Regions from separate parts of the Bacillus sp. AK128 genome, predicted to be linked through region 2. Evidence: a T-box and tRNA genes for the amino acid it is inferred to sense, from the RefSeq annotation. Region 2 holds a T-box; the other holds one or more tRNA genes.
What was found. A T-box is a leader RNA that pairs with one kind of tRNA and senses whether it is charged. The one in region 2 lies ahead of M1D60_RS05070 (valine--tRNA ligase), so its partner is inferred to be a tRNA-Val.
Positions count from the first base shown of each region.

Region 1: it encodes a tRNA-Val, which carries the amino acid that the T-box ahead of M1D60_RS05070 (valine--tRNA ligase) is inferred to sense. The anticodon was not compared.

Region 1 covers NZ_CP096379.1:3,159,140-3,170,081, forward strand. The annotation lists gene M1D60_RS15835 (hypothetical protein) at 1-129, shown strand, start outside; gene M1D60_RS15840 (ArsA family ATPase) at 185-1,126, opposite strand; gene M1D60_RS15845 (cory-CC-star protein) at 1,141-1,407, opposite strand; gene M1D60_RS15850 (carbon starvation CstA family protein) at 1,469-3,214, opposite strand; gene M1D60_RS15855 (fumarylacetoacetate hydrolase family protein) at 3,446-4,072, opposite strand; gene M1D60_RS15860 (DUF6241 domain-containing protein) at 4,514-4,975, shown strand; gene M1D60_RS15865 (thiamine-binding protein) at 5,096-5,380, opposite strand; tRNA gene M1D60_RS15870 (tRNA-Val) at 5,598-5,669, opposite strand; gene M1D60_RS15875 (hypothetical protein) at 5,801-6,046, shown strand; gene M1D60_RS15880 (hypothetical protein) at 6,172-6,492, shown strand; gene M1D60_RS15885 (metallophosphoesterase family protein) at 6,502-7,002, shown strand; gene M1D60_RS15890 (alpha/beta hydrolase) at 7,315-8,043, shown strand; gene M1D60_RS15895 (YjcG family protein) at 8,117-8,632, shown strand; gene M1D60_RS15900 (GNAT family N-acetyltransferase) at 8,626-9,066, shown strand; gene M1D60_RS15905 (sodium-dependent bicarbonate transport family permease) at 9,136-10,116, opposite strand; gene M1D60_RS15910 (DUF421 domain-containing protein) at 10,257-10,942, shown strand, end outside; gene M1D60_RS15915 (MBL fold metallo-hydrolase) at 10,933-10,942, opposite strand, start outside.
Region 2 covers NZ_CP096379.1:1,068,903-1,079,844, forward strand. The annotation lists gene spoVID (stage VI sporulation protein D) at 765-1,883, shown strand; gene ysxE (spore coat protein YsxE) at 1,976-3,043, shown strand; gene M1D60_RS05065 (hypothetical protein) at 3,111-3,302, opposite strand; T-box leader at 3,501-3,762, shown strand; gene M1D60_RS05070 (valine--tRNA ligase) at 4,036-6,681, shown strand; gene M1D60_RS05075 (bifunctional folylpolyglutamate synthase/dihydrofolate synthase) at 6,745-8,046, shown strand; gene M1D60_RS05080 (sensor domain-containing diguanylate cyclase) at 8,134-9,855, shown strand; gene M1D60_RS05085 (DUF5057 domain-containing protein) at 10,005-10,942, shown strand, end outside.

The sequences.
Region 1 (10,942 bases), 2.1 Mb from region 2:
AACCTTCAGAATGCTCTTCAAACGGTTGAGAGAGATTCGAATCGAAATGAGATCCAAGATTCGCTTCAAGCTGTTGAAGAAGCAATTCAGCAGTGTAGTAAGACGGTATCAAGGCTAGAAGAGGTTTAAAAAAACACACAGCAAAAAGGTAGATCCTAAATGGACCTACCTTTTCTTGTCACTATTAGTGAACACTCGATTGAACTTCTAGCTTTTCTGCATAGTCTTCTAATAAACCGACTGAATTGATATCTGTTTCAAATAAAGGTATATATCTAATCTCCTGTTTTGAGAACTCCCTTTCAATCCACTCTAAATATTCACCCTCAGTCTCTCTGCGTTTTCTCCAAAAGTCCCCGGTAATTTCTTCAGATAACACTTTGTTCACAACAAGCCCTTCCACCTCGAGTTGATGCTTATGGAGCTGCTTAATCGCTTTAGAGGTCTCTAATATGGGAAGTCTTTCCGGATTTAATACAAAGATAAAGCCTGTAATCGCTTGATCCAGTAAAATCTTTCTAACTGCTGCGAATCGTTCCTTACGCTTTTGCAACACTTGATAAATCGGGTCCTCAATCGGCTCACCATCATTCAAAAGCTGAACATAATTGTCATTCCGTTTCTTTCTCCGTTCAAGCATACCATCAATCCATACACTCATTAATTCAGGTAAGGTTAACAGTCTAATAGTATGACCGGTTGGTGCAGTATCAAATATTATGGTTTCGTAATTCTCCCCTTCATCCAAAATAATTGAAACAATCCGGTCAAATAATGCCGCTTCCTCCGCTCCTGGAGTAGAGCTTGCGGCATCAATCTGTCTATTCACCTCGTCAAGCATCGTTGACTTCACCACACCCTGAATATTTTCCTTCACTGTTTTAATGTAACGATTCGACTCCAAGGTTGGGTCAATTTCAAGTGCATCTAAATTTGATGCCACCCTAGTTGCATGATTCTTCAGCTCAATGTGAAAAATATCCCCAACGTTATGGGCTGGATCAGTTGAAATCAGTAAGGTTTTCTTATTCTGCTTTGCATGTAAAAGAGCAAGTGCCGCAGCGCTCGTTGACTTCCCTACTCCACCTTTTCCACCGACAAAGATTATTTTCTTATTCATTAACATAGTCACATCATCCTTTAGCAGCAGCGTATTCCATCTAGTGGTGATTTCTCCATCCCCATCCGTAAATGCCAATCATGGAATTTCTCAAGGATATAAGGATAAAGCTCCAATGTATAATAAAAAGCTGGGTTTGGTAGTCCTAATGTTTCTGACATACAAAGTAATAAAAATAAATCATCCTCATCTCTTAACTCTCTAGCAATCTCTGTCCGATGTTGAACAGATAAAATCTCATCATAAAGTTGAAATAACTTCTTCAAGGCAGTTATACCCTTTTCCATTTCCTTCACCTACTTACGAAAAGTGAAAAGGGAACCCTTATAAAACGGGCTCCTCTCTTCCCTACATATTTGTATGAATATTCGTTGGATCATCCTTTTTTGAAAGTTCCTTAAAGGCAGTTAACACAATCCAGATCGCAAATACTAAGATGATACTACCCAATATGAATAAAAGTAGATTCGCATCGGTTGCTCCCAGACCCGACCACTCAAAGAACACTTGCTGTACCATCGCCCAAACGGTCATAAGGAGAATAAATACCATTGGTATAAAGGTTACCAAATAATTTCTTCCTAGTCGTTTCAACCAGATGGAGATAAGCAGCAAACTAATTCCTGCTAATAACTGGTTTGACGTACCAAATAGTGGCCATAATAAGTATCCACCAGATCCAAATCCATTAGGACCTTTTGGTAAAAGAACGAGTGCAGCACTAGCAAATACAGCAGCAGATGTTGCAACATGCGTCTTTGTTAATGCATTCACTTTATACTCTTGACCTAACTCGGCAATGATATATCTCATTAAACGGACCGAAGAATCTAATGTTGTGGCTGCAAAACTTACGACGATTACTGAGATAATTGTTCCAGCAATACCAGCAGGAATACCAATTCCAGTTGCAAGCTGGGCTCCACCATTGATAAAGTTACCTAATCCACCTGCATTAGCAGCACCAAAGCTACTATAAGCCTCTTTAAATTCACCAACATTGGCAAATACGGTCACACACGCAATAATCGAAATTAACGCAAGAAAGCCCTCTCCCACTGCACCAAGATATCCAACAAAGCGAGCATCTGTCTCTTTATCAAGCTGCTTAGAAGTAGTTCCAGAAGAAACAAGTCCGTGGAAACCTGATATTGCTCCACATGCAATCGTGATGAATAATAATGGTAACCACGATTTGTCCGCAACATCTAGATTTGTAATAGGAGCCGTAATGTCTGGACGTAAAACAAATAATCCTAAGTACATCACCACTAAGCCAACCACTAACTGATGGGAGTTAATATAATCTCTTGGCTGTAGTAGCTTCCAAACCGGTAATACTGAAGCAATATAACAATAAACCATTAAGATAATAATCCAAACAAAGAAGGCAAGTGATACACCATTTAATCCAAATAGTGTGGTATTCTCTGCTCCTCCAAAATAGCTAACTAAGTCAATTTGAAGTGCAGGTACGAGTGATGTTACAACAGCCATTCCATACATAGCAGCCAAAGCTACTAAAGACGGAAGTAGCATGCCACCTTTTTTCTTATGAACGGTATAACCAATCCAAATAGCTAATGGAATCTCAATAAATACAGGGATGACACTCGCTGGGAATTTGATAAATAAGTTCGCAATTACCCATGCAAACACCGCATTTACCATTAATACTAAAATTAAAATAATAAATAAGAATAATAGCTTTGCTCGTTTACCAATTAGCTTATCTGCTAATGTTCCAACTGATTGTCCTTTATTTCTTACAGATAGTACAAGTGTTCCAAAATCATGCACACCTGCCGCAAACACAGTTCCTAAAATTACCCATAATAAAGCAGGTAACCAGCCCCAATATACGGCAATCGCAGGACCAACAATCGGCGCTGCCCCGGCTACGGATGTAAAATGATGACCCCATAAAATGGATTTCTTCGTTGGAACGAAGTCTACTCCATCATTAAACTGATGTGCTGGTGTGACATAGTTTGGATCTAACCTAAAAATCTTTTCTGCTACAAACTTGGAGTAATAACGATAGCCTAACACAAAGACAACGGTACCAATAATCGCAAGCCAAATACTGTTCATCTCATTCCCTCCAATACTCATATTTTCAAGGTTTAGTACTAGGTAATAATTGCTGGGTCTAATTGAATAGTAATAATATATGAAAGCGTTGTCAACATTATTATCTGAATTTTTTAAATAAACTATTATTTACTCTAGTAATTCTTCTCAACAAAAATAGACTTGGATCTACTCCAAGCCTTGTAATTACTACTTTAACTAAACCCTATAACCCTACTTTGTTAACTTCTTTTAATTAAGCTCTACCTTAGCACTCCCCTTTTCCTCTTGGTTCCACAGTAATTGCAGAGTATCACCATTCTGAATAGGTCCCACTCCCTCTGGTGTACCCGTGTAAATAATATCGCCTTTTTGCAGACCGAAATAATAGTTACATTGTTTAATAATTTGTGTGAAGTCAAACATCATATCTTTTATATTTCCAGTTTGAACTGCCTCACCGTTTTTAAGTAAAGAGAACTCCACTTTCTCACAAGCGGTTACCCCAGGAAACTTCCAAAACTCTGTAATAATAGCAGAATTTCTAAACCCTTTTGCCTTTAACCAAGGATGCCCCTTGTCCTTAAGCTTTGATTGTTCATCTCTTAATGTAAAATCAATCCCAAGAGCTAGTTGATCCACTACATCTTCAACCTCAAATTCCTCAGGTACTTCTTTGCCAATATGTATAACAATTTCAAGTTCATGGTGAATTTCTCCACGATTAGCTGGAAACTGAATTGTACTCCCATCAGCCTTCACTAATGCATGAGTGGGTTTAGAAAATAAAATCGGAGAAGAAGGTATCTCATTTCCTAGTTCTAACGCATGATTTGCATAGTTTCTTCCAATACAAAAAATGTTCTTTACTTCGACCATTTTAATCTCCCTTTTCTTTTTTTATTTACTTATTCATTGATCAACTAGCTTCAGCTTGCGTTGATTTAATCAGTCCTCTACCGCTAGAACACTTAGAGCCTCACATATAGTTGCACGATTAATCTAAGAATTTTTAAATGTAAGGAATATAAGTACAAAAATTATTTGTATTACAAATATACAACATTACAAATCCATTGAATATATTTCAGAAGATAGAGTTTCAAACAATTTAACACATACTTCTACATGATTTAATTCACTTAATGGACCTCCTTATTTATTACAAATTTTGGTATAATTATGAAATTCACTCGTAATTTTTATTAAGGAAAGGTTTAGAGTTTGCGACATGAGATAAGCTTCACTCGTTAGGAGGTTTACATAATAAACAGACTACAAATTAAAGTTGTTAGTGTATCGATGATCGTGATGGCTGGCATGTTTGGTTATATGTTTTGGAACAATACTGCTACAACCAACTTTGAGAAAAAGCAAATTGCAGAGAATTTTACGAATCAAACAAGGTTATCCGAAAATATTGTCAAAGACGACAAACCAGTAGAAGAATTATTTCCGTTTGGGATGAAAGAAAATCAAATCCAAACTGCCATTCACTTCATGTCCCACCAAAAGGTAAAAGCTGAAGAGAAGTGGGGGGCTATTCGTATAACACCGGAAAGAATTAACAGATTAAAAGAAATTATAGAAACTAATCAGAAAGATTATAAGCATGCTAGCCTTTACCTATCCATACTAAATCGTTGGGATAACGGTGATTTTTCGCGAGCAGATGATGATCACAATGCTATATGGAAGCTACAAAATGGTAATATTGGCGAAGCTACTCGTGTTTTATCCCCTAAGGAAGAGCAAAAATTTGTTGAAGAGCATTTTGAGTAAGTTAATTTAAAACCTATTAATAAAATCCCTCTTCTCAAAAAGAGGGATCTTGATATTTTTATATAGTCTTTTCTTATGTAAAAAAGTAGAAAGAATTGAATCCTTCTACTTAATTACTAGCTACTGATGAATTCTTTTATTTTTTATAGAAACTCCATCAGGTTTATAATGTATTTTTAGATTCGTCAATACTTCTGTTGCTCCTCTATTAATACCAACCTGCTGTGTCGTTTTAACTAAGAGCATAATTTCATCAAAATCTCCTTCTACCACTGTTTCCATAGGACCAATATCATATTTCAATCCCGATTCCTTAACGATCTCAATCATTTCTGGAATCACTCCATCAGTATCCATATCCTTTCCATTTGGAAGTACTTGAAAACCTGCTGTAACGGTTGCCATATAATTTTCTCATCTCCAATCTCTTTATATTACATATACCATTTTAAATACGTCTTTAAACATAAAAAAACCTAGTAAATGTGAACACTAGGTTTTTTTGAAGATATTATTAAATTAGCTATTTTTTGTAAGAAGTTGGGATATCATATCAAGGTAGACAACTTCAGAGGTTTATTGAAAGCAAAAAAACCCTTGCTTCACAAGGGTTTTTAGTTGATGACCTGTGAGGGATTCGAACCCACGACCCCTTCCCTGTCAAGGAAGTGCTCTCCCACTGAGCTAACAAGTCAGATTAACAATGTAGAAATAATATACCCAAAATCTTTCAGATTGTCAATGTCCACTATTTTCTAAAATAAATGATCATAAACAACTTGATTAGGAACATATGTTCTAATATAATAATAAAGAGGTGATTACATGGGTTCTTTCCAACCACTTTTTGAACGTTTATTAGCAGAAAATCAAGCTGCTGAAATCATTTACCTTTCTTCATCTGGCCAGCTATCCCATCGAGTTTTTACTATAAGAAGAGTAACTCCGTATTATGTCAACGGATATTGTCAACTTAGAAAAGCAAATAGATCCTTTTCGTTTCAAAATATTTTATCTGCCTCCCCGGTCAAAACTCGACTTTCACTAGCTGGCAGCAGAAAGATTCAGTAGCTTACTGCTACTCACTTACCTTCTTAGACTCCTTCAGAAAACACACCGTTTTTTTCCTATTTTTTCTACATAACAGATCATTGATTCCGTAAACTAAATATAAACCAATGAAGGGAGTATTATATATGAAGAAATATAGAATACCTACAACTTACTTCACTAATAGTCAGTATGCTATGGAGCTAAGTAATGAGCTTGAAAATGATGCTTCAGGACTTATATTCGATCGTTTTATCCATGATCTGGGTGCTCAGTTACTGATTGATATTAAATATGAGAAAAGTATAAAAGACCCAAACCGATGGATATTAGGTAGTAATCAAGATGTAGAGCTCTACCTTGATGTCCTTAATCAAAGTTATTATGAACTCACCATCACTCCTATATCTGAGAAAGGAGAAATGAAGATACAACAATTGCAAGATAATACAAATTTTTTACAATAGGAGCACTGGATGAAAATAATTGTTTTATCAGATACCCATCTTCCGAAGAAAGCGAAGGAACTTCCAGCAAAGCTTATTGATGAAATTAAAACAGCTAATCACCTCCTTCACCTTGGTGACTGGCAGTCCGTAGATGTTTATCTTACATTAAAAGGCATGATTAAGATCGATGGTGTTGCGGGTAATGTTGATGATGTGGATATTGTTACTCTACTTGGATATCAAAAAATTGTGTCATTTAACGGCATAAATATTGGACTAGTTCACGGTCATCTAGGCAAAGGAAAAAACACTGAAGAACGGGCCTATAATACCTTTTCAAGTAATAAAGTAGATCTTATTTTATTTGGACATTCTCACATACCGATTTATAAAATTGTAAATGGGGTAACGTTATTTAACCCTGGTTCTCCCACTGATAAACGCCGACATCCGCTTTATTCGTTTGGAGTTATTCATATTGCTGATGGTGATTTTTCAATCAATCATTTATTTTGTTCAAGAAGTTAATTCAATATATTAGGCTTTTTTCTAGAAAACTGTTGTTAAAAAATTCACTAAAGTTAAAACTAATTAATTGGAGCGGAAGGTGCGAGGCTCACCGCATGCCCCTCCAGAAATCGAACCATCAGGAATTGGAACTCAATTACCCTTGTAACAGTAAAAACGTATGAAAAACTGCCCGATACTATTACTGAGAAAATCTAATTCAATATACAAGGACTCTTTCTTCTTTTATGCTACAATATAAGAAATCATCATTTAAGCGCTTGCTTAAATTTATTAAAACTTGAAAAAGCAACATTGAATGGAGGCTTACATATGGACAAAAACATCGGAAAGACTGAAGAAATAAAATTTTATAGTCAATCCCTTCAGGAAGAAATGACACTAGTCGTTTATACGCCTTCCAATTACTCTACTTTATATAAATACCATCTCGTCATTGCACAAGATGGTCAGGATTATTTCAATCTAGGAAGAATATCCCGTGTTACTGAAGAGCTTATTCAAGACAAAAGGGTACCAAATAGTATTATAGTTGGTATACCTTATCGAAATGTACAAGATCGACGTGATAAATATCACCCGGAAGGTAGTCAAAAGGATGCATACATACGCTTTTTAGCTCATGAATTAGTGCCCTTTTTAGATGATCATTACCCTACATATCAAATGGGACGTGGAAGGGTACTAATTGGGGATTCATTAGCCGGTACGATTTCATTGTTAGCAGGGCTACAGTACCCTCATACCTTTGGAAAAATCATGATGCAGTCTCCCTATGTCGATGAATCTATTCTTAAGAAAATTGAAAGCTTTTCATCTCCACATTTGTTGCAACTTTATCATACTTTTGGAACAAAAGAAGATTCAGTTAAGACAACAGACGGTACTATACAAGATTTTGTTACTCCAAATCGAAAGCTTTCAGAGCTAATTAAAACCAAAAGCTTTGAAGCACTTTGTGATGAATTTGACGGAGATCATACCTGGACCTATTGGCAGCCTGATTTAAAGAAAGCATTACACTATATCCTAAATGACTAACTATAGGTTATAGCTAAATTATTTGATATAATGTTAGCAAAAAATACTTGATAAAATTTAGGGAGGGTTACTTGTGAAATATGGTATTGCAATATTTCCATCAAAAAAACTACAAGATTATGCTAATTCGTATCGAAAACGATATGATCCGAACTATGCCCTTATCTCTCCACACATCACTTTAAAAAGTGGTTTTGAAACAACTGAGGATGAGGTTACAACGATTGTTCGAGAATTACATAAAATTGCTTCAGAAATTCAACCTTTTAAAGTAAATGTATATAAGGTTAGCTCCTTCCATCCAGTTAATAATGTTATTTATTTTGGAGTTGAAGCAAAGTCAGAATTAGAAGAACTACACAATAAAATGCATACTGGTGTTTTATCATCTGACCGTGAATTCGCTTATGTTCCGCATATTACCATTGCCCAAAACCTATCAGATGATGAGCATTCAGATGTGCTAAGCTCCCTGAAAATGTTAAAAATTAACTATGAAGAGACGATTGATCGATTCCAACTATTGTATCAATTAGAAAACGGGTCGTGGACTGTTCACGAAACATTCCACTTAGGAAAGGAATGCTAAAAAATTTGAAAGTAAAAGTAGTAACAAATGAACAAGAATTTGCTGATGCACTAAAGGTACGACGTATTGTATTTGTTGATGAACAACAAGTACCAGAAGAAGAAGAGATTGATCAGTATGAAAACGAATGTACTCATGTTGTGATGTATGATGATGAAAAAGAGCCTGTTGCAGCAGGACGATTACGTGAAGTAGACGGAATTGGAAAGATGGAAAGAATCTGTGTCCTTTCATCCCATCGTAACCTAGGATTAGGAAAACACATTATGGATGCCTTGGAAAAAGTTGCGAGAGATAAAGGTTTTCATAAATTAAAGCTTAATGCCCAGACTCACGCAGAAGGTTTTTATGAGAAGCTTGGTTATAAAACGATCTCCGATGATGTATTCATGGATGCTGGAATTCCTCATGTAACCATGATTAAAGAAGTTTAATTCGGTTGCTTCATTAAATAAAAACAACCCAAATCAACATTGATTTGGGTTGTTTTCGTTTTCATATTCTTAACTAACAATAACGTTTGAAAACCAATAATAAAAAGGAATGCCAAAGATTAAATTAAAGGGAAGTGTTAAACCCAGTGAAGACCCGACATATACACCTGGATTTGCCTCTGGAATCGCGTGTTGTATGGCTGCTGGTGCGGCAATGTAGGAAGCACTTGCAGTTAATACTCCTAAGATAAATGTTCCTCCAATTGATAATCCAATAATACTTCCTGTTAGAATTCCACTGATACCTCCTATAAGAGGCAGAATAAATACATATGCAAAGGAAAACCATTTTACTCCCTTTATATCACGCACTTGTTGGGTAGCAATCATGCCCATATGTAATAAAAAGATACTTAAAATTCCATAAAACAAATCTCCGAAAAATGGTTCGATTTTTAATAATTCAGCTTCATATGCAATGAATCCGATAGCAATGCCACCTAATAGTAAAAAGATACTTTTTCCAAAAAAAGCTTCCTTCACCACTGATCCTAACCCTGAGGTAGAACCTGCTTTTTTTTGGACCATCATCTTATATATAACAATGGACACCACAATCGCCGGACCTTCCATTACTACTAAAATTGCTGGCATATAATCCTCATAACCAACACCCATTTTATCAAGGAACGACAAGCCGGCTACAAAAGTGACTGCGCTAACCGAACCATAATGTGCAGCTAACGCTAAAGAGTTAGCTGAATCAAACTTGAACATATTTCTAACAATTAGATAGGTAATCGCTAGCATAAATAAACTTAATAATAAAGCAGCAATAATGGTTAGGAACATCTCACTGAAAGAGGCGTTCTTTAATTTTCTACCCCCATTTATACCTATTGTTAAAAGGATAATCATCGTATACCCGGTATAAAAAGCCTCGGGTACTTTTAAATCTGAATTTACGAGTGTGGCGATAATTCCGATAATAAAAAATAATATGAGTGGAGATAGTAAATTTGTATAAATGACTTCAAGTACTGGCCCCATTTGTGTCCTGCCCCTTTTTGTATTTAGTATTCCTATTCAGAGTATATTCATTCATTTAATAACATATCAGCGTTGCTTTTATAAATTCATATGTTTTCTCATAAATCCATCTATACCTGTGCAATCTATAAAAGAGAGGAATGGTGACAACTATGGATTTTGCAGGGCTTGCAATTAAGCTGGTCGTTGGATATCTTGCTTTAATGATTACAACAAGAGCACTTGGCAGAACTCAAATTAATCAATTAACTCCCTTTGATTTCATTTCTTCACTTGTTCTAGGTGAGTTAGTCGGTGGAGCTATTCATGACAAAGATATTAATTTTTGGCAAATCCTATATGTCGTGACAATTTGGGGGTTCCTCATTTATTTTACTGAATTTATTACTCAAAAATTTAAGGCATCTAGAAATATACTAGAGGGAAGACCTTTTATCATTATTCACAGAGGTCAAATTAATTACAAGGAACTTAAATCAAATAATTTAGATCTTAACCAACTTCAAAACCTATTGCGGAAGAAAGATGTTTTCTCAATTAAGGAAGTAGAATATGCACTTCTAGAGACAGATGGAACGGTTAGTATATTAAAGAAATCAAAATTTGATACACCAACGAAACAAGATTTAAATATTAAAGAAGAACCCACTTATTTGCCTATAGCCCTCATTCAAGATGGGGAGATTGTAAAGGATAATATAATAGAGGCAGGCGTTAATCGTGAGTGGTTGTTAAGTCAATTAAAAGTACATGGATGCAATCGAATTAAAGATTGCTTATATGCAGAATGGAAAGAGGGAGAAGCCCTTCATGTAATTAAATACTA
Region 2 (10,942 bases):
TTGTTATAGTTTTAAAAATCCAAAATTAGTGAACAACCACTTTTCTCTATATGAGGAAGGTGGTTTTTTATTATGCCTCTGTTAACTCTTGTTGTTGATTTTCGTTCCAGGACACTCGCTTTCCGCACTTGCACAGGATGTGCTGGCTTCTGCGTTGCTCACAAGACGTGGCAGTCATTAGTAGAGGAACATTTATAATCGCATCCATCCACTTCAATCAACACTTATAAAAATCAACTATAAAGAACACCTAAATCAACAACAAGATTAACAATGTTTATAAAAGATCTTCTTGTAAAAATTGATGTTGTTATTTGGATAGCCTTGTTAAAATACTGAGTTGATTGGAGCGGAAGGCGCTCGACTCCTGTGGGAGATAGAGGGAAGCGTGAGACCCCGCAGGCGAAGCTTGTCTGGTTGCAGTGCCCAGCTCCTCGAGGTCAAATAACCCTTCTAGAATAAAAGGGAAAACCACCCTTTTTTTCTAGAAGGAACATTTGCTTGTCGGAGCTAATCCGGGCACTTCCACTTTTCGATGAGGAGGCTCACGTCCCTCCCCACGGAAAGCGAGTGCCTGCAGCGGAAATCAACGGACTCAATATAGATTCAATTCTTATATATATTAGCAATAAAATATACGAAAACAGCCTTTATAAAAGAAGTTTGTAAGATTAAGAAAGTTTCTTTCATAAACAAGCGTAGACTATCATAAATTTTAAATGACATCGTAAATATTTAGGAAGGTTTGAAGGGAGGAACGGAACGTGACAATTGAAAACCAATCGTCGATACGATTTTCTGTAGAAGAATCAATCTGGTTTGAAAGAGGACAGGAAGTAGCAGACTTGTTGTCAATGTCATTAGATCCTGAAATTATCATCCAAGAACATGATCAATATATATCTGTTAGAGGTGGTCTAATCTTAACGGGGGAATATCATGCGGATGATTCAGAGGGTGAGAGTACATTACAGCCTGGAGCAAGAACTGTTCAGGAAGTAGAACGTAATGAGGAGGGATTGTCTTTATTACGACATAAATTCCCGATTGACATCACGATACCGAAAAACAGAATTCAGAATCTTAACGATGTATACGTAACGATTGAAAGCTTTGATTATGAGTTACCGCAACGAGGTAATTTATTACTTGAAGCCGAGTTGTCGATTACAGGTATTTATGAAGATCAAGAAAGAAGCGAAGCAGCTCAGCAAGAAGCTCCACCAGCACCTCTACTACCTGTAGAAAATGTAGAAGAAGAGGTTGAGGATCTCGTGGAGGAAGAAGTTCTGGATATACCGCAGCCAGAAGAACTAAATTTACCTGAAGAAACTCCAGCTACTCCAGAAGTGGAAGAAGAAGAGCTAGTCCAACCACTAATGAGAGGCTCCCTTTATGAGGATGAGGAAGTGGATGAGGTAGATCAATCTGAGCAGGAAGATGCCTACACTCCTTTTGTTGTAGAAGCAAAACGTGATCCGGTTGCTGAAGCAGAAGAGGCTTTAGAAGAAGCGGTTGAAGAACTAAATGAGGAAGAGCAAATCCCTGTCTTAGCAAGAAAAGAAGGTCCTCAATTAGAATTCAAGAGTCGTGTCGATCAGCCAGCCAAAACTGCTAAGTCTGAGGAAGCAAATGGGGATGAAAGTTATAGTACACGAGACGAGAATGCTCTATACTTAACAAAAATCTTTGCTAAAGATGATGAGTCAGAGACTACTAGATTAAAAATGTGTATCGTTCAGAAAGATGAAACATTAGAGCTAATCGCTGAAAGATACGAGGTACAGCCGCAGACTTTAATCAGAGTTAATAATCTTGACCGTGATCATTTGGCTGAAGGTCAAATCTTATACATTCCTGTTGCAGTAGGGAGTCTTAAATAAAAATTAGGTACGTGAGAGAGTCTACACTCCTCACGTCTTTCTTTAGTAAGGGAATTTGTTGACGTACTAACTGTTAAAAAGGAAGTGCAGTCATGACTACTACAAAAATAGGTTACAATATTCAACCTTTACTTAATGAGTATGGAGTAGAAGCTGATTATGTAGAGGACCTAGGTTCTATTAAGAAAATATACTCTCAGCAAGGTACACTAGCTTTAAAGAAAACAAAGCTTTTACCTAATGAACTTAAACAATTCGAGCGAACCTTGAAATTTTTACATTATAAAGGATACGGAATGGCAGCTCCTGTTTATACAACGAAAGCGGGATCTTATTTTGTTTTTGACAGACAGCACCAAGCTGCCTATTATGTGATGCCATGGTTATCACCTAATGCTGAGGAAGAACGAAATGATCACCCTTTTAAAATGCTTAAGCAATTAGGAGAATTGCATGTTAAGACGGTAAAAGAGGAAAAGATATCAGAAGAACAGATTTCTCAGCTTGTTGACACTGAGAAGGAAAAGTGGCAAAAACGTAAGGCTGAATTAGAGAAGTTTGTTGAGAAGTGCGAGGATCAAGCCTTCATGTCTCCTTTTGAATTATATTTCTGTACTTATTATCAAGAAATGACGAGAGCTAGTGATTATGCCTTACGAAAGTTAGATGAATGGCATGAGCTGATGAAAGAGAAGAAGAACTACCGAACTGTTTTTACACATGGTAAACCATCCCTTCAGCATTTTTTATATAATGTCGAGGGAAATGGATATTTCATTAATTTTGAACGGGCGAAAAGACTTCCGCCCATTTATGATCTTCTCTATTTTTATTTTCGTTCATGTAAAACCTATCCGTTTCAAAATGATGATCGGTTCCAATGGTTTCAAACTTACCGAAAGCATTTTGGACTCAGGGAGGAAGAACTTACTTTATTTATGGCCCAGCTTGCTTATCCTGAGAGCTTGTACAAGGCTGTAAAGGATTATCGGCAGAGTAAAAGTAAAAAAGAAAAGACAGAAAGAGCCCATGTCCAGCTTTTACAAAGAGGATACTGGCAAATGAAAAATATAGAATATTTTTTAACGAATATCATGATGTATGAGGAGCAGGTCAAACAACAACAGCAGCAAAAAGAATCCCAAATGAATTCTTCATAAGGGATTCTTTTTAATTTTTATGATTAAACTCTTGTTCGGGTATCAAATTATTATAGTTTGATCCACGTCATATCCATTCTAGTTTGAAGCTTACCGCAAGCATGATAAGTATGGAAAGAAGAATGACATCAAAGGTTGTGGGTAAAAATATGGTTCGAATTGCTTGGAAAATCGTAAGTGGGATAATAATTTGAATTCCAACCGCTCGACAATACCTTAACCAAGGGGGAAGCGCATATGGATTATAACGTCTCCTCATCATTTGCCCTCCTAACTCAGTTATCCTACTATTAATCTATGTAATAACCATATAAAGGTGAGTATTTTGCTTGAACAATTCATATGGATATTACACTATACGCATAAGTTTTAAAAAATATGGCAATACTTATTGACGATTCAGTATCAATTTCGTAGACTAAGTTATATATTAAAGTAACTAACTAATAATGAATGATGAAATGCAAAGATAGGGAAGAGTACAGATTAGCTCCTTCAGAGAGAGAAGCCACCGGATAGTCTAAATATCCAATGCTGAAAGGTTTCTTAGGTAAAGCGAGGCTGGAAGGTCGCCCTTAAGCAGCTCTTTTGAACGATAGTAGGGAGAGCCGGTTCTCAGCCGTTACCTGACTTGAGAGTGTAGAACCATAAGCGTGTAAACGTGATTGGGTTTTACAAAAAAAGGTGGTACCGCGAAATTCAGCTCCTTCGTCCTTTTATTGGATGAATGGAGCTTTTTTATTGCTTAGGAAAACTATAAGATTTATCACTTGTGGATAACTAAGCGTAGTGCATAATAATCCGGCTCCAGCGCCCAGCCCCTCGAGGTCAAATAACCCTTGAAGAGTAAAAGGGAAAGATCACCCTTTTTCTCTTCAAGGAACATTTGCTTGTCGGGGCTAACCAGGGCGCCTGCGCCTTTTGTTTTTTTCTTCGGCAAGTGACAAGCACTGCTTGAATTTGGCGAAAATGTGAGTAAGGAGGAAATTGGGATGGAAGCAAATGGGCAAATGTTATCAACAAAGTATGATCCGAAGGCTGTTGAAGCCAATCGGTATGATTATTGGTTAAATGGTAAGTTTTTTGAGGCGAAGCCAGAAGAGGGGAAGGATCCTTATACAATTGTGATTCCGCCTCCAAACGTGACAGGGCGTTTACACTTAGGGCATGCATGGGATACGACTCTTCAAGATATTATGACTCGTATTAAAAGAATGCAGGGGTATGATGTTCTTTGGTTACCAGGGATGGACCACGCTGGAATTGCCACACAGGCGAAGGTAGAGGCAAAGCTTCGTGAAGAAGGTAAGTCTCGCTATGATTTAGGGCGTGAAAAATTCCTAGAAGAAACATGGAAGTGGAAAGAGGAGTATGCGGGCCATATTAGAGAGCAATGGTCAAAGCTAGGTTTAGGACTAGATTACTCACGGGAACGCTTTACAATGGACGAGGGACTCTCTAAAGCGGTTCGTGAAGTGTTTGTATCCTTATATGAAAAAGGACTCATCTATCGTGGTGAGAGAATCATAAACTGGGATCCTGCTACAAAAACAGCCCTTTCAGACATTGAAGTTATCCATAAAGACGTTCAGGGTGCTTTCTATCATATGTCTTATCCTCTAACTGATGGATCAGGTCATATCGAAGTTGCAACAACAAGACCTGAAACCATGCTAGGTGATACGGCAGTTGCGGTTCATCCTGAAGACGAGCGTTATAAGCATCTAATTGGGAAGACAGTAACTTTACCAATTGTTGGTCGTGAAATCCCGATTGTTGGTGACGATTATGTAGAAATGGAGTTTGGTTCAGGAGCTGTAAAAATTACACCTGCACATGATCCAAACGATTTTGAAATCGGAAACCGTCATGACTTAGAACGTGTTCTTGTGATGAATGAAGACGGTACAATGAATCAAAATGCTGATAAATACCAAGGCTTAGATCGCTTTGAGTGCCGTAAACAGATTGTTAAGGACCTTCAAGATCAGGGTATCCTATTCAAAATAGAGGAGCATACCCACTCGGTAGGACATAGTGAGCGTAGTGATGCAGTGGTTGAACCATATTTATCCACACAATGGTTTGTAGACATGCAGCCACTTGCCAATAAAGCAGTTGATTTACAAGCTTCATCTGAAAAAGTAAACTTTGTTCCAGAGCGTTTTGAAGGTACGTATTTACGCTGGATGGAGAATATCCGTGACTGGTGTATTTCACGTCAGCTTTGGTGGGGACATAGAATCCCAGCTTGGTATCATAAAGAGACTGGTGAAATGTACGTTGGACGAGAAGAACCAACTGATATTGAAAATTGGAAGCAGGATGAGGATGTACTTGATACATGGTTTAGTTCCGCGTTATGGCCATTTTCAACGATGGGTTGGCCAGATGAAGATGCGGCTGATTTCAAGCGTTATTATCCAACAAACGTACTAGTAACTGGATATGATATCATTTTCTTTTGGGTATCAAGAATGATCTTCCAAGGTCTGGAGTTTACAGGAAAGCGTCCGTTTGATGATGTATTAATTCACGGATTAGTTCGTGCAGCTGATGGACGTAAAATGAGTAAGTCACTTGGAAATGGTGTAGATCCAATGGATGTTATTGAAGAATACGGAGCAGATTCACTTCGTTACTTCCTATCAACTGGAAGCTCACCTGGTCAGGATTTACGTTTCAGTATGGAAAAGGTAGAGGCAACTTGGAACTTTGCTAACAAGATTTGGAATGCTTCACGTTTTGCACTCATGAATATGGATGGGTTAACGTATGAGCAAATCGATTTAACAGGTGAAAAATCAGTAGCTGATAAATGGATACTAACTCGTTTAAACCATACGATTCAAGAAGTAACAAAGCTTGTTGATAAATATGAGTTTGGTGAAGTAGGGCGTATCCTTTATAACTTTATCTGGGATGATTTCTGTGACTGGTATATTGAAATGGCGAAGCTTCCTTTATACGGTGAGGATGAAAACGCTAAGCTAACAACTCGCTCCATTTTAGCGTATGTATTAGATCAAACGATGAGACTGCTTCATCCATTCATGCCATTTATTACAGAAGAAATTTGGCAGGCTTTACCTCATCAAGGTGAATCGATTACTGTTTCTAGCTGGCCAACAGTTAATACAGAGTTATCTGATGAAGGCGCAGCCGCTGAAATGAAGCTGTTAGTGGATATCATTCGTGCGGTTCGTAATATCAGAGCAGAAGTAAACACCCCAATGAGTAAGCAAATCAGATTACAAATTAAAGCTAAGGATGAGCAAATTAGTGCAATGCTTGAGAAGAACCGTTCATACCTTGATCGTTTCTGTAACCCTAGTGAGTTGATCATTGGTATTACGATTAATAATACAGAAAAAGCAATGACAGCCATTGTAACAGGTGCAGAGCTATCACTTCCTTTAGAAGGCTTAATCAATATTGACGAAGAAGTGAAGCGCCTAGAAAAAGAGCTGGATAAGCTTGAAAAAGAAGTAGAACGTGTTCAAAAGAAATTGAGTAATGAAGGGTTTGTTAAAAAGGCCCCTGAACAAGTAATTGAAGAGGAACGCCAAAAGGAAAAGGATTACACCGACAAGCGTGATACGGTTCGATTACGTATAGAAGAATTAAAACAGCTATAAAAGAAAAAGTGGGGGCGAATTTCGTCTCCACTTTCTATAGTTGAAGGAGATGGAGGCAAGGCGATGTTTACTTCTTATGAGGATACATTAGAGTGGATACATTCACGTTTAAAGTTAGGAATTAAGCCAGGGTTGAAAAGAATGGAATGGATGATGAATCGTCTGGGTCACCCTGAGCGAAGAATTAGAAGCATTCATGTTGCAGGCACAAATGGAAAAGGATCTACTGTTAGCTATATTCGTTGTATTTTACAAGAGGCGGGCTATTTGGTTGGTACGTTTACTTCTCCCTACATCGAACAATTCAATGAACGAATCAGTGTGAACGGACTTCCGATTTCAAATGAAGAGATGATTACGCTAGCGAACAAGATTAAGCCATTAGTAGACGAATTAGAACAAACAGAATTAGGCTCACCAACAGAATTCGAAGTCATTACGGCCATGTCTTTTTATTATTTTGGACAGGTACATCCAGTAGACTTTGTCATTTATGAAGTAGGACTTGGTGGGCGCTTTGACTCGACAAACATTATTCATCCCTTACTTTCAGTGATTACAACGATAGGCTTCGATCATATGGCGATATTAGGTGATACGATTGAGCAAATTACCTTTGAAAAAGCGGGAATTATAAAATCAGGAGTGCCGGTTATTTCAGGTGTTCATCAGCCAGAAGCAATCAAAGTAATTGAGGAAAAATCAAAGGACAAAAAGGCAAAATTATATCTAAAAGATCAACAATTTATGGTCACTAACCAGCTTTCAACACCACAAGGGGAATTTTTTACCTACCAATCAGATCGCAACCACTTCCGGGATTTATTTTTAACAATGAAGGGTGGACACCAGGTGGTGAACGCATCACTTGCGGTGAAAGCGGTAGAGTATTTACAAACCTACTTATCCATACAAATCGATGAAATTCATATCCGAGCAGGACTTGAGAAAATGTATTGGATGGGCAGATTCGAGAAGCTGCAGGATGATCCAACGATTATTATTGATGGAGCTCATAATCCGGAGGGCATGGGCGAGCTAGTGAAAACGGTTAAAAATCATCTGAAGAACCAGCCAATCACGGTAATTTTTAGCGCATTAGAGGATAAAAAGCTTGATGATATGGTGGAGCAATTAGACGAAATCGCAACCAGGATTATCTATACATCCTTTGTTTTTCCAAGAGCAGCCTCTGCAGAAATGCAATATAGTCGTCAACCTTTGGAAAAAGCTAGCGCGGTTGAAGATTTTAAGGATGCAATCGATCAAGCACTAGAAAATAATGGACATGCCATTTTAATTACCGGATCTCTATACTTTATATCCCAGGTTCGACAATACTTGAAGGGCAATCATAAAAAGTAAAATTATTGTAAAGTTTTTATGACAGCTATCTGAATATTTGATAAAATGAAGTATAGTTTTACATTCTATGTAGAAAGAAGGGGGATTATGGGAGTAAAAAAGCCTGTTCGAATAGGCATATGGATGACATGGTTACTAGTGTTCCCAGCAACTAGCTGGTATATCTTTCAACAATTTCCCCCGACTATTTCTGGATTTGAAATAAATATTTTTGTATTCTTGATTTTAATGTGTATCGTGGCTACTTTGCCAGTCATTGTAAATGACACACCGATTTTCTTTACCCATGGTGTATCATTAGCAGTGTTTCTTGTGTTTGGTCTATTTGTTGAGATGATTTTAATGCAAATTGCCATTCTAGTTCTTCTATTAAAAGTGCATGTTACTAGAAACACTATTTATAGATTACCGATGAACTCTTTGATGTTTCTGGTCGTATCAATTATTGGTGCATTCGTTTATTATTTACTTGGCGGAACGAACGACCCTTTAACATTAAATACAGTTGAAGACTTTATCCCTATTTTGGGTTATATCATATCAACATTTCTTTCAAACAACGTCATTATCTATTTGATTAGAAGATCCCTCCATAAAAGTAAAGAAAATTTCTTCAGCAAGGATTTATTATGGGAAGCGATGACAAGCTTACTCGTATACCCAGTTGGAGTCGTTTTGTACTTACTTTATATTGAAATCGGGTTAATTAGTACTTTCTACTTAGGGATTCCATTTATAAGTATTGCGATCATTCTGCAGCTCTATCATTCTAGTCAACAAGTAAACTCCTATCTACAAAAGGTTAGTGAGATTGGCCATCAGTTAACGGAACGGTTAGAGGTTGAGCAAGTATTATCACTATTTGTGGATAAGCTTACTAAGACATTACAAGTAGATTATGCGTATATTGTTAATATTAAGCGTGATTATAATTTTGAAATACTCCGATATTTTGAGCTAGGAGAAGAAAAGGCTGGAGACGGACATACTTTTGAACAGGAAAAAGGGATTAGTGGCTATATATATCAGACAAGTAGGCCAGTTCTGTTCAAGAGTAGTAAAGATTGGATTCACATGGCGTTGCCAGATGTCCCAATTGAGGCGGAAAGCTTGATTGGTGTACCGGTTAAGAGGAACCAAAAAATTGTCGGAATCATCCTCCTACTTTCTAAGAAAAAGAGGGCGTATGAAAGCTTCCACCTAATGATTGTCGATATTTTAGCCAATTATTTAGCCGTAGCGATTGAAAATGCTAGACACTATGAAGAGGCCAAAAAGACTAGTGAACATTGTGCATTAACAAAGCTTTACAACTATCGATTCTTTGAAAATAAACTAGAAGAAGAGTTTAACAAGCTACTATCCTCCAGAACTAGGTTGGAGCTATCGTTAATCTTGTTAGACATCGATCACTTTAAATCAGTCAATGACACATATGGACATCAAGCTGGAAATGAAGTGCTATTCGAATTAGCAAGACGACTAGAAGCGAGCATTAGTACAAAAGGAATTGTGGCCCGATACGGCGGAGAAGAATTTGCAATCCTTCTGCCCGGTTTCGACCGTTTCACTAGCTATCGTCTAGCAGAATCAATCAGACAAGCTATTTCAAGTGAACCATTTACGATTAACCATCACCTAACTGAAACAAGCAAAATTGTAGAAATTACCATCACCGCAAGTATCGGCGTTGCAACCGCCCCTGAGGACGCAGATGACCCAATGACCTTAATCCGTCACGCAGACCGGGCCATGTATACAGGAGCGAAGCAAAAGGGTCGAAATAAGGTTGCGCAGTATGTGAAATAGCAAAAAACTCATATCTTAATAGATTATGAGTTTTTTTGTTTTTAAATAATTTGTTTGTGTTATTTTGTCGAAGAGTTGATATAATGAAGAATAAGTATAAGTAAAAATACCTATTTTTTCTGATTGGCATATAACTGGAGGTGCTCATTTTGAACCGTAAGTCTTTTGTTTCAATAGTTTCTGTAATTTTATTATTGCTTTCCTTAATTTCACCGTATCAGTCAAGTGTAAATGCGGAAGACGAAAATGAGTTTCATCTCTTAGTTATTATTGACCAAGAGGATGATAAAAATGATTTACCTAGTTTCCCTAGATACATAGAAACTACCGTTGTTAGAATGAAAACATTCGTCGCTCAACGAGAGCAGCTGGATGGGAAGTATGATGGGATATATATTCATGATGGTGATTATTCAGGTAATCCTCCAACAATTGACCCGCCTTTGGGTGAAGATACATTGCAGTTTGACAGAGATGAGCGACGAGAAGAGTATAAGACTGCTAATCAGATGAATGATATTACTAGTTTAAAAGCGAATGAAATAATAGAAGATTTTATAAAAAAAGGTCAGCCAGTAGTATTACACGAAGATATTTTTAATCAGACTTGTTCTGATGTATTAGCTGAAGATAGAAGATGTGTTTTGAAGACATCCTTTCTACCATATAAAGATGATTACTCTAATGTGATAATTATTAATGATAGCTTTCCAGAACTTACAACATCAAGACCAAAAATAGATCTAATAGACTCACCTGAAGAATACGTAGATGAACAATCCATGAAATATATAGCCGGTGATGAAATCGAATATACTTTTAGTGTAGAAAGTAATAATACTGATCGTTTACTAGCTAAACTATATATTGATACTGATTATAATAGTAGATTCGATAGTCATGATTTAATTGTTGAGAAGAATGTTAGCAGTCTCCCGAGTGAAAATAATGAATATACGTTAACGTATAAAGTGCCAAGAGGATTTTCGGGAATTAGGATTTGGAAACTAGAGATTACCGATACTGCCGGGCAAAATTTAAAGGATTATGAAACAGGTGTATTCCGGTTTGAAGGGGAAAAAGTTGA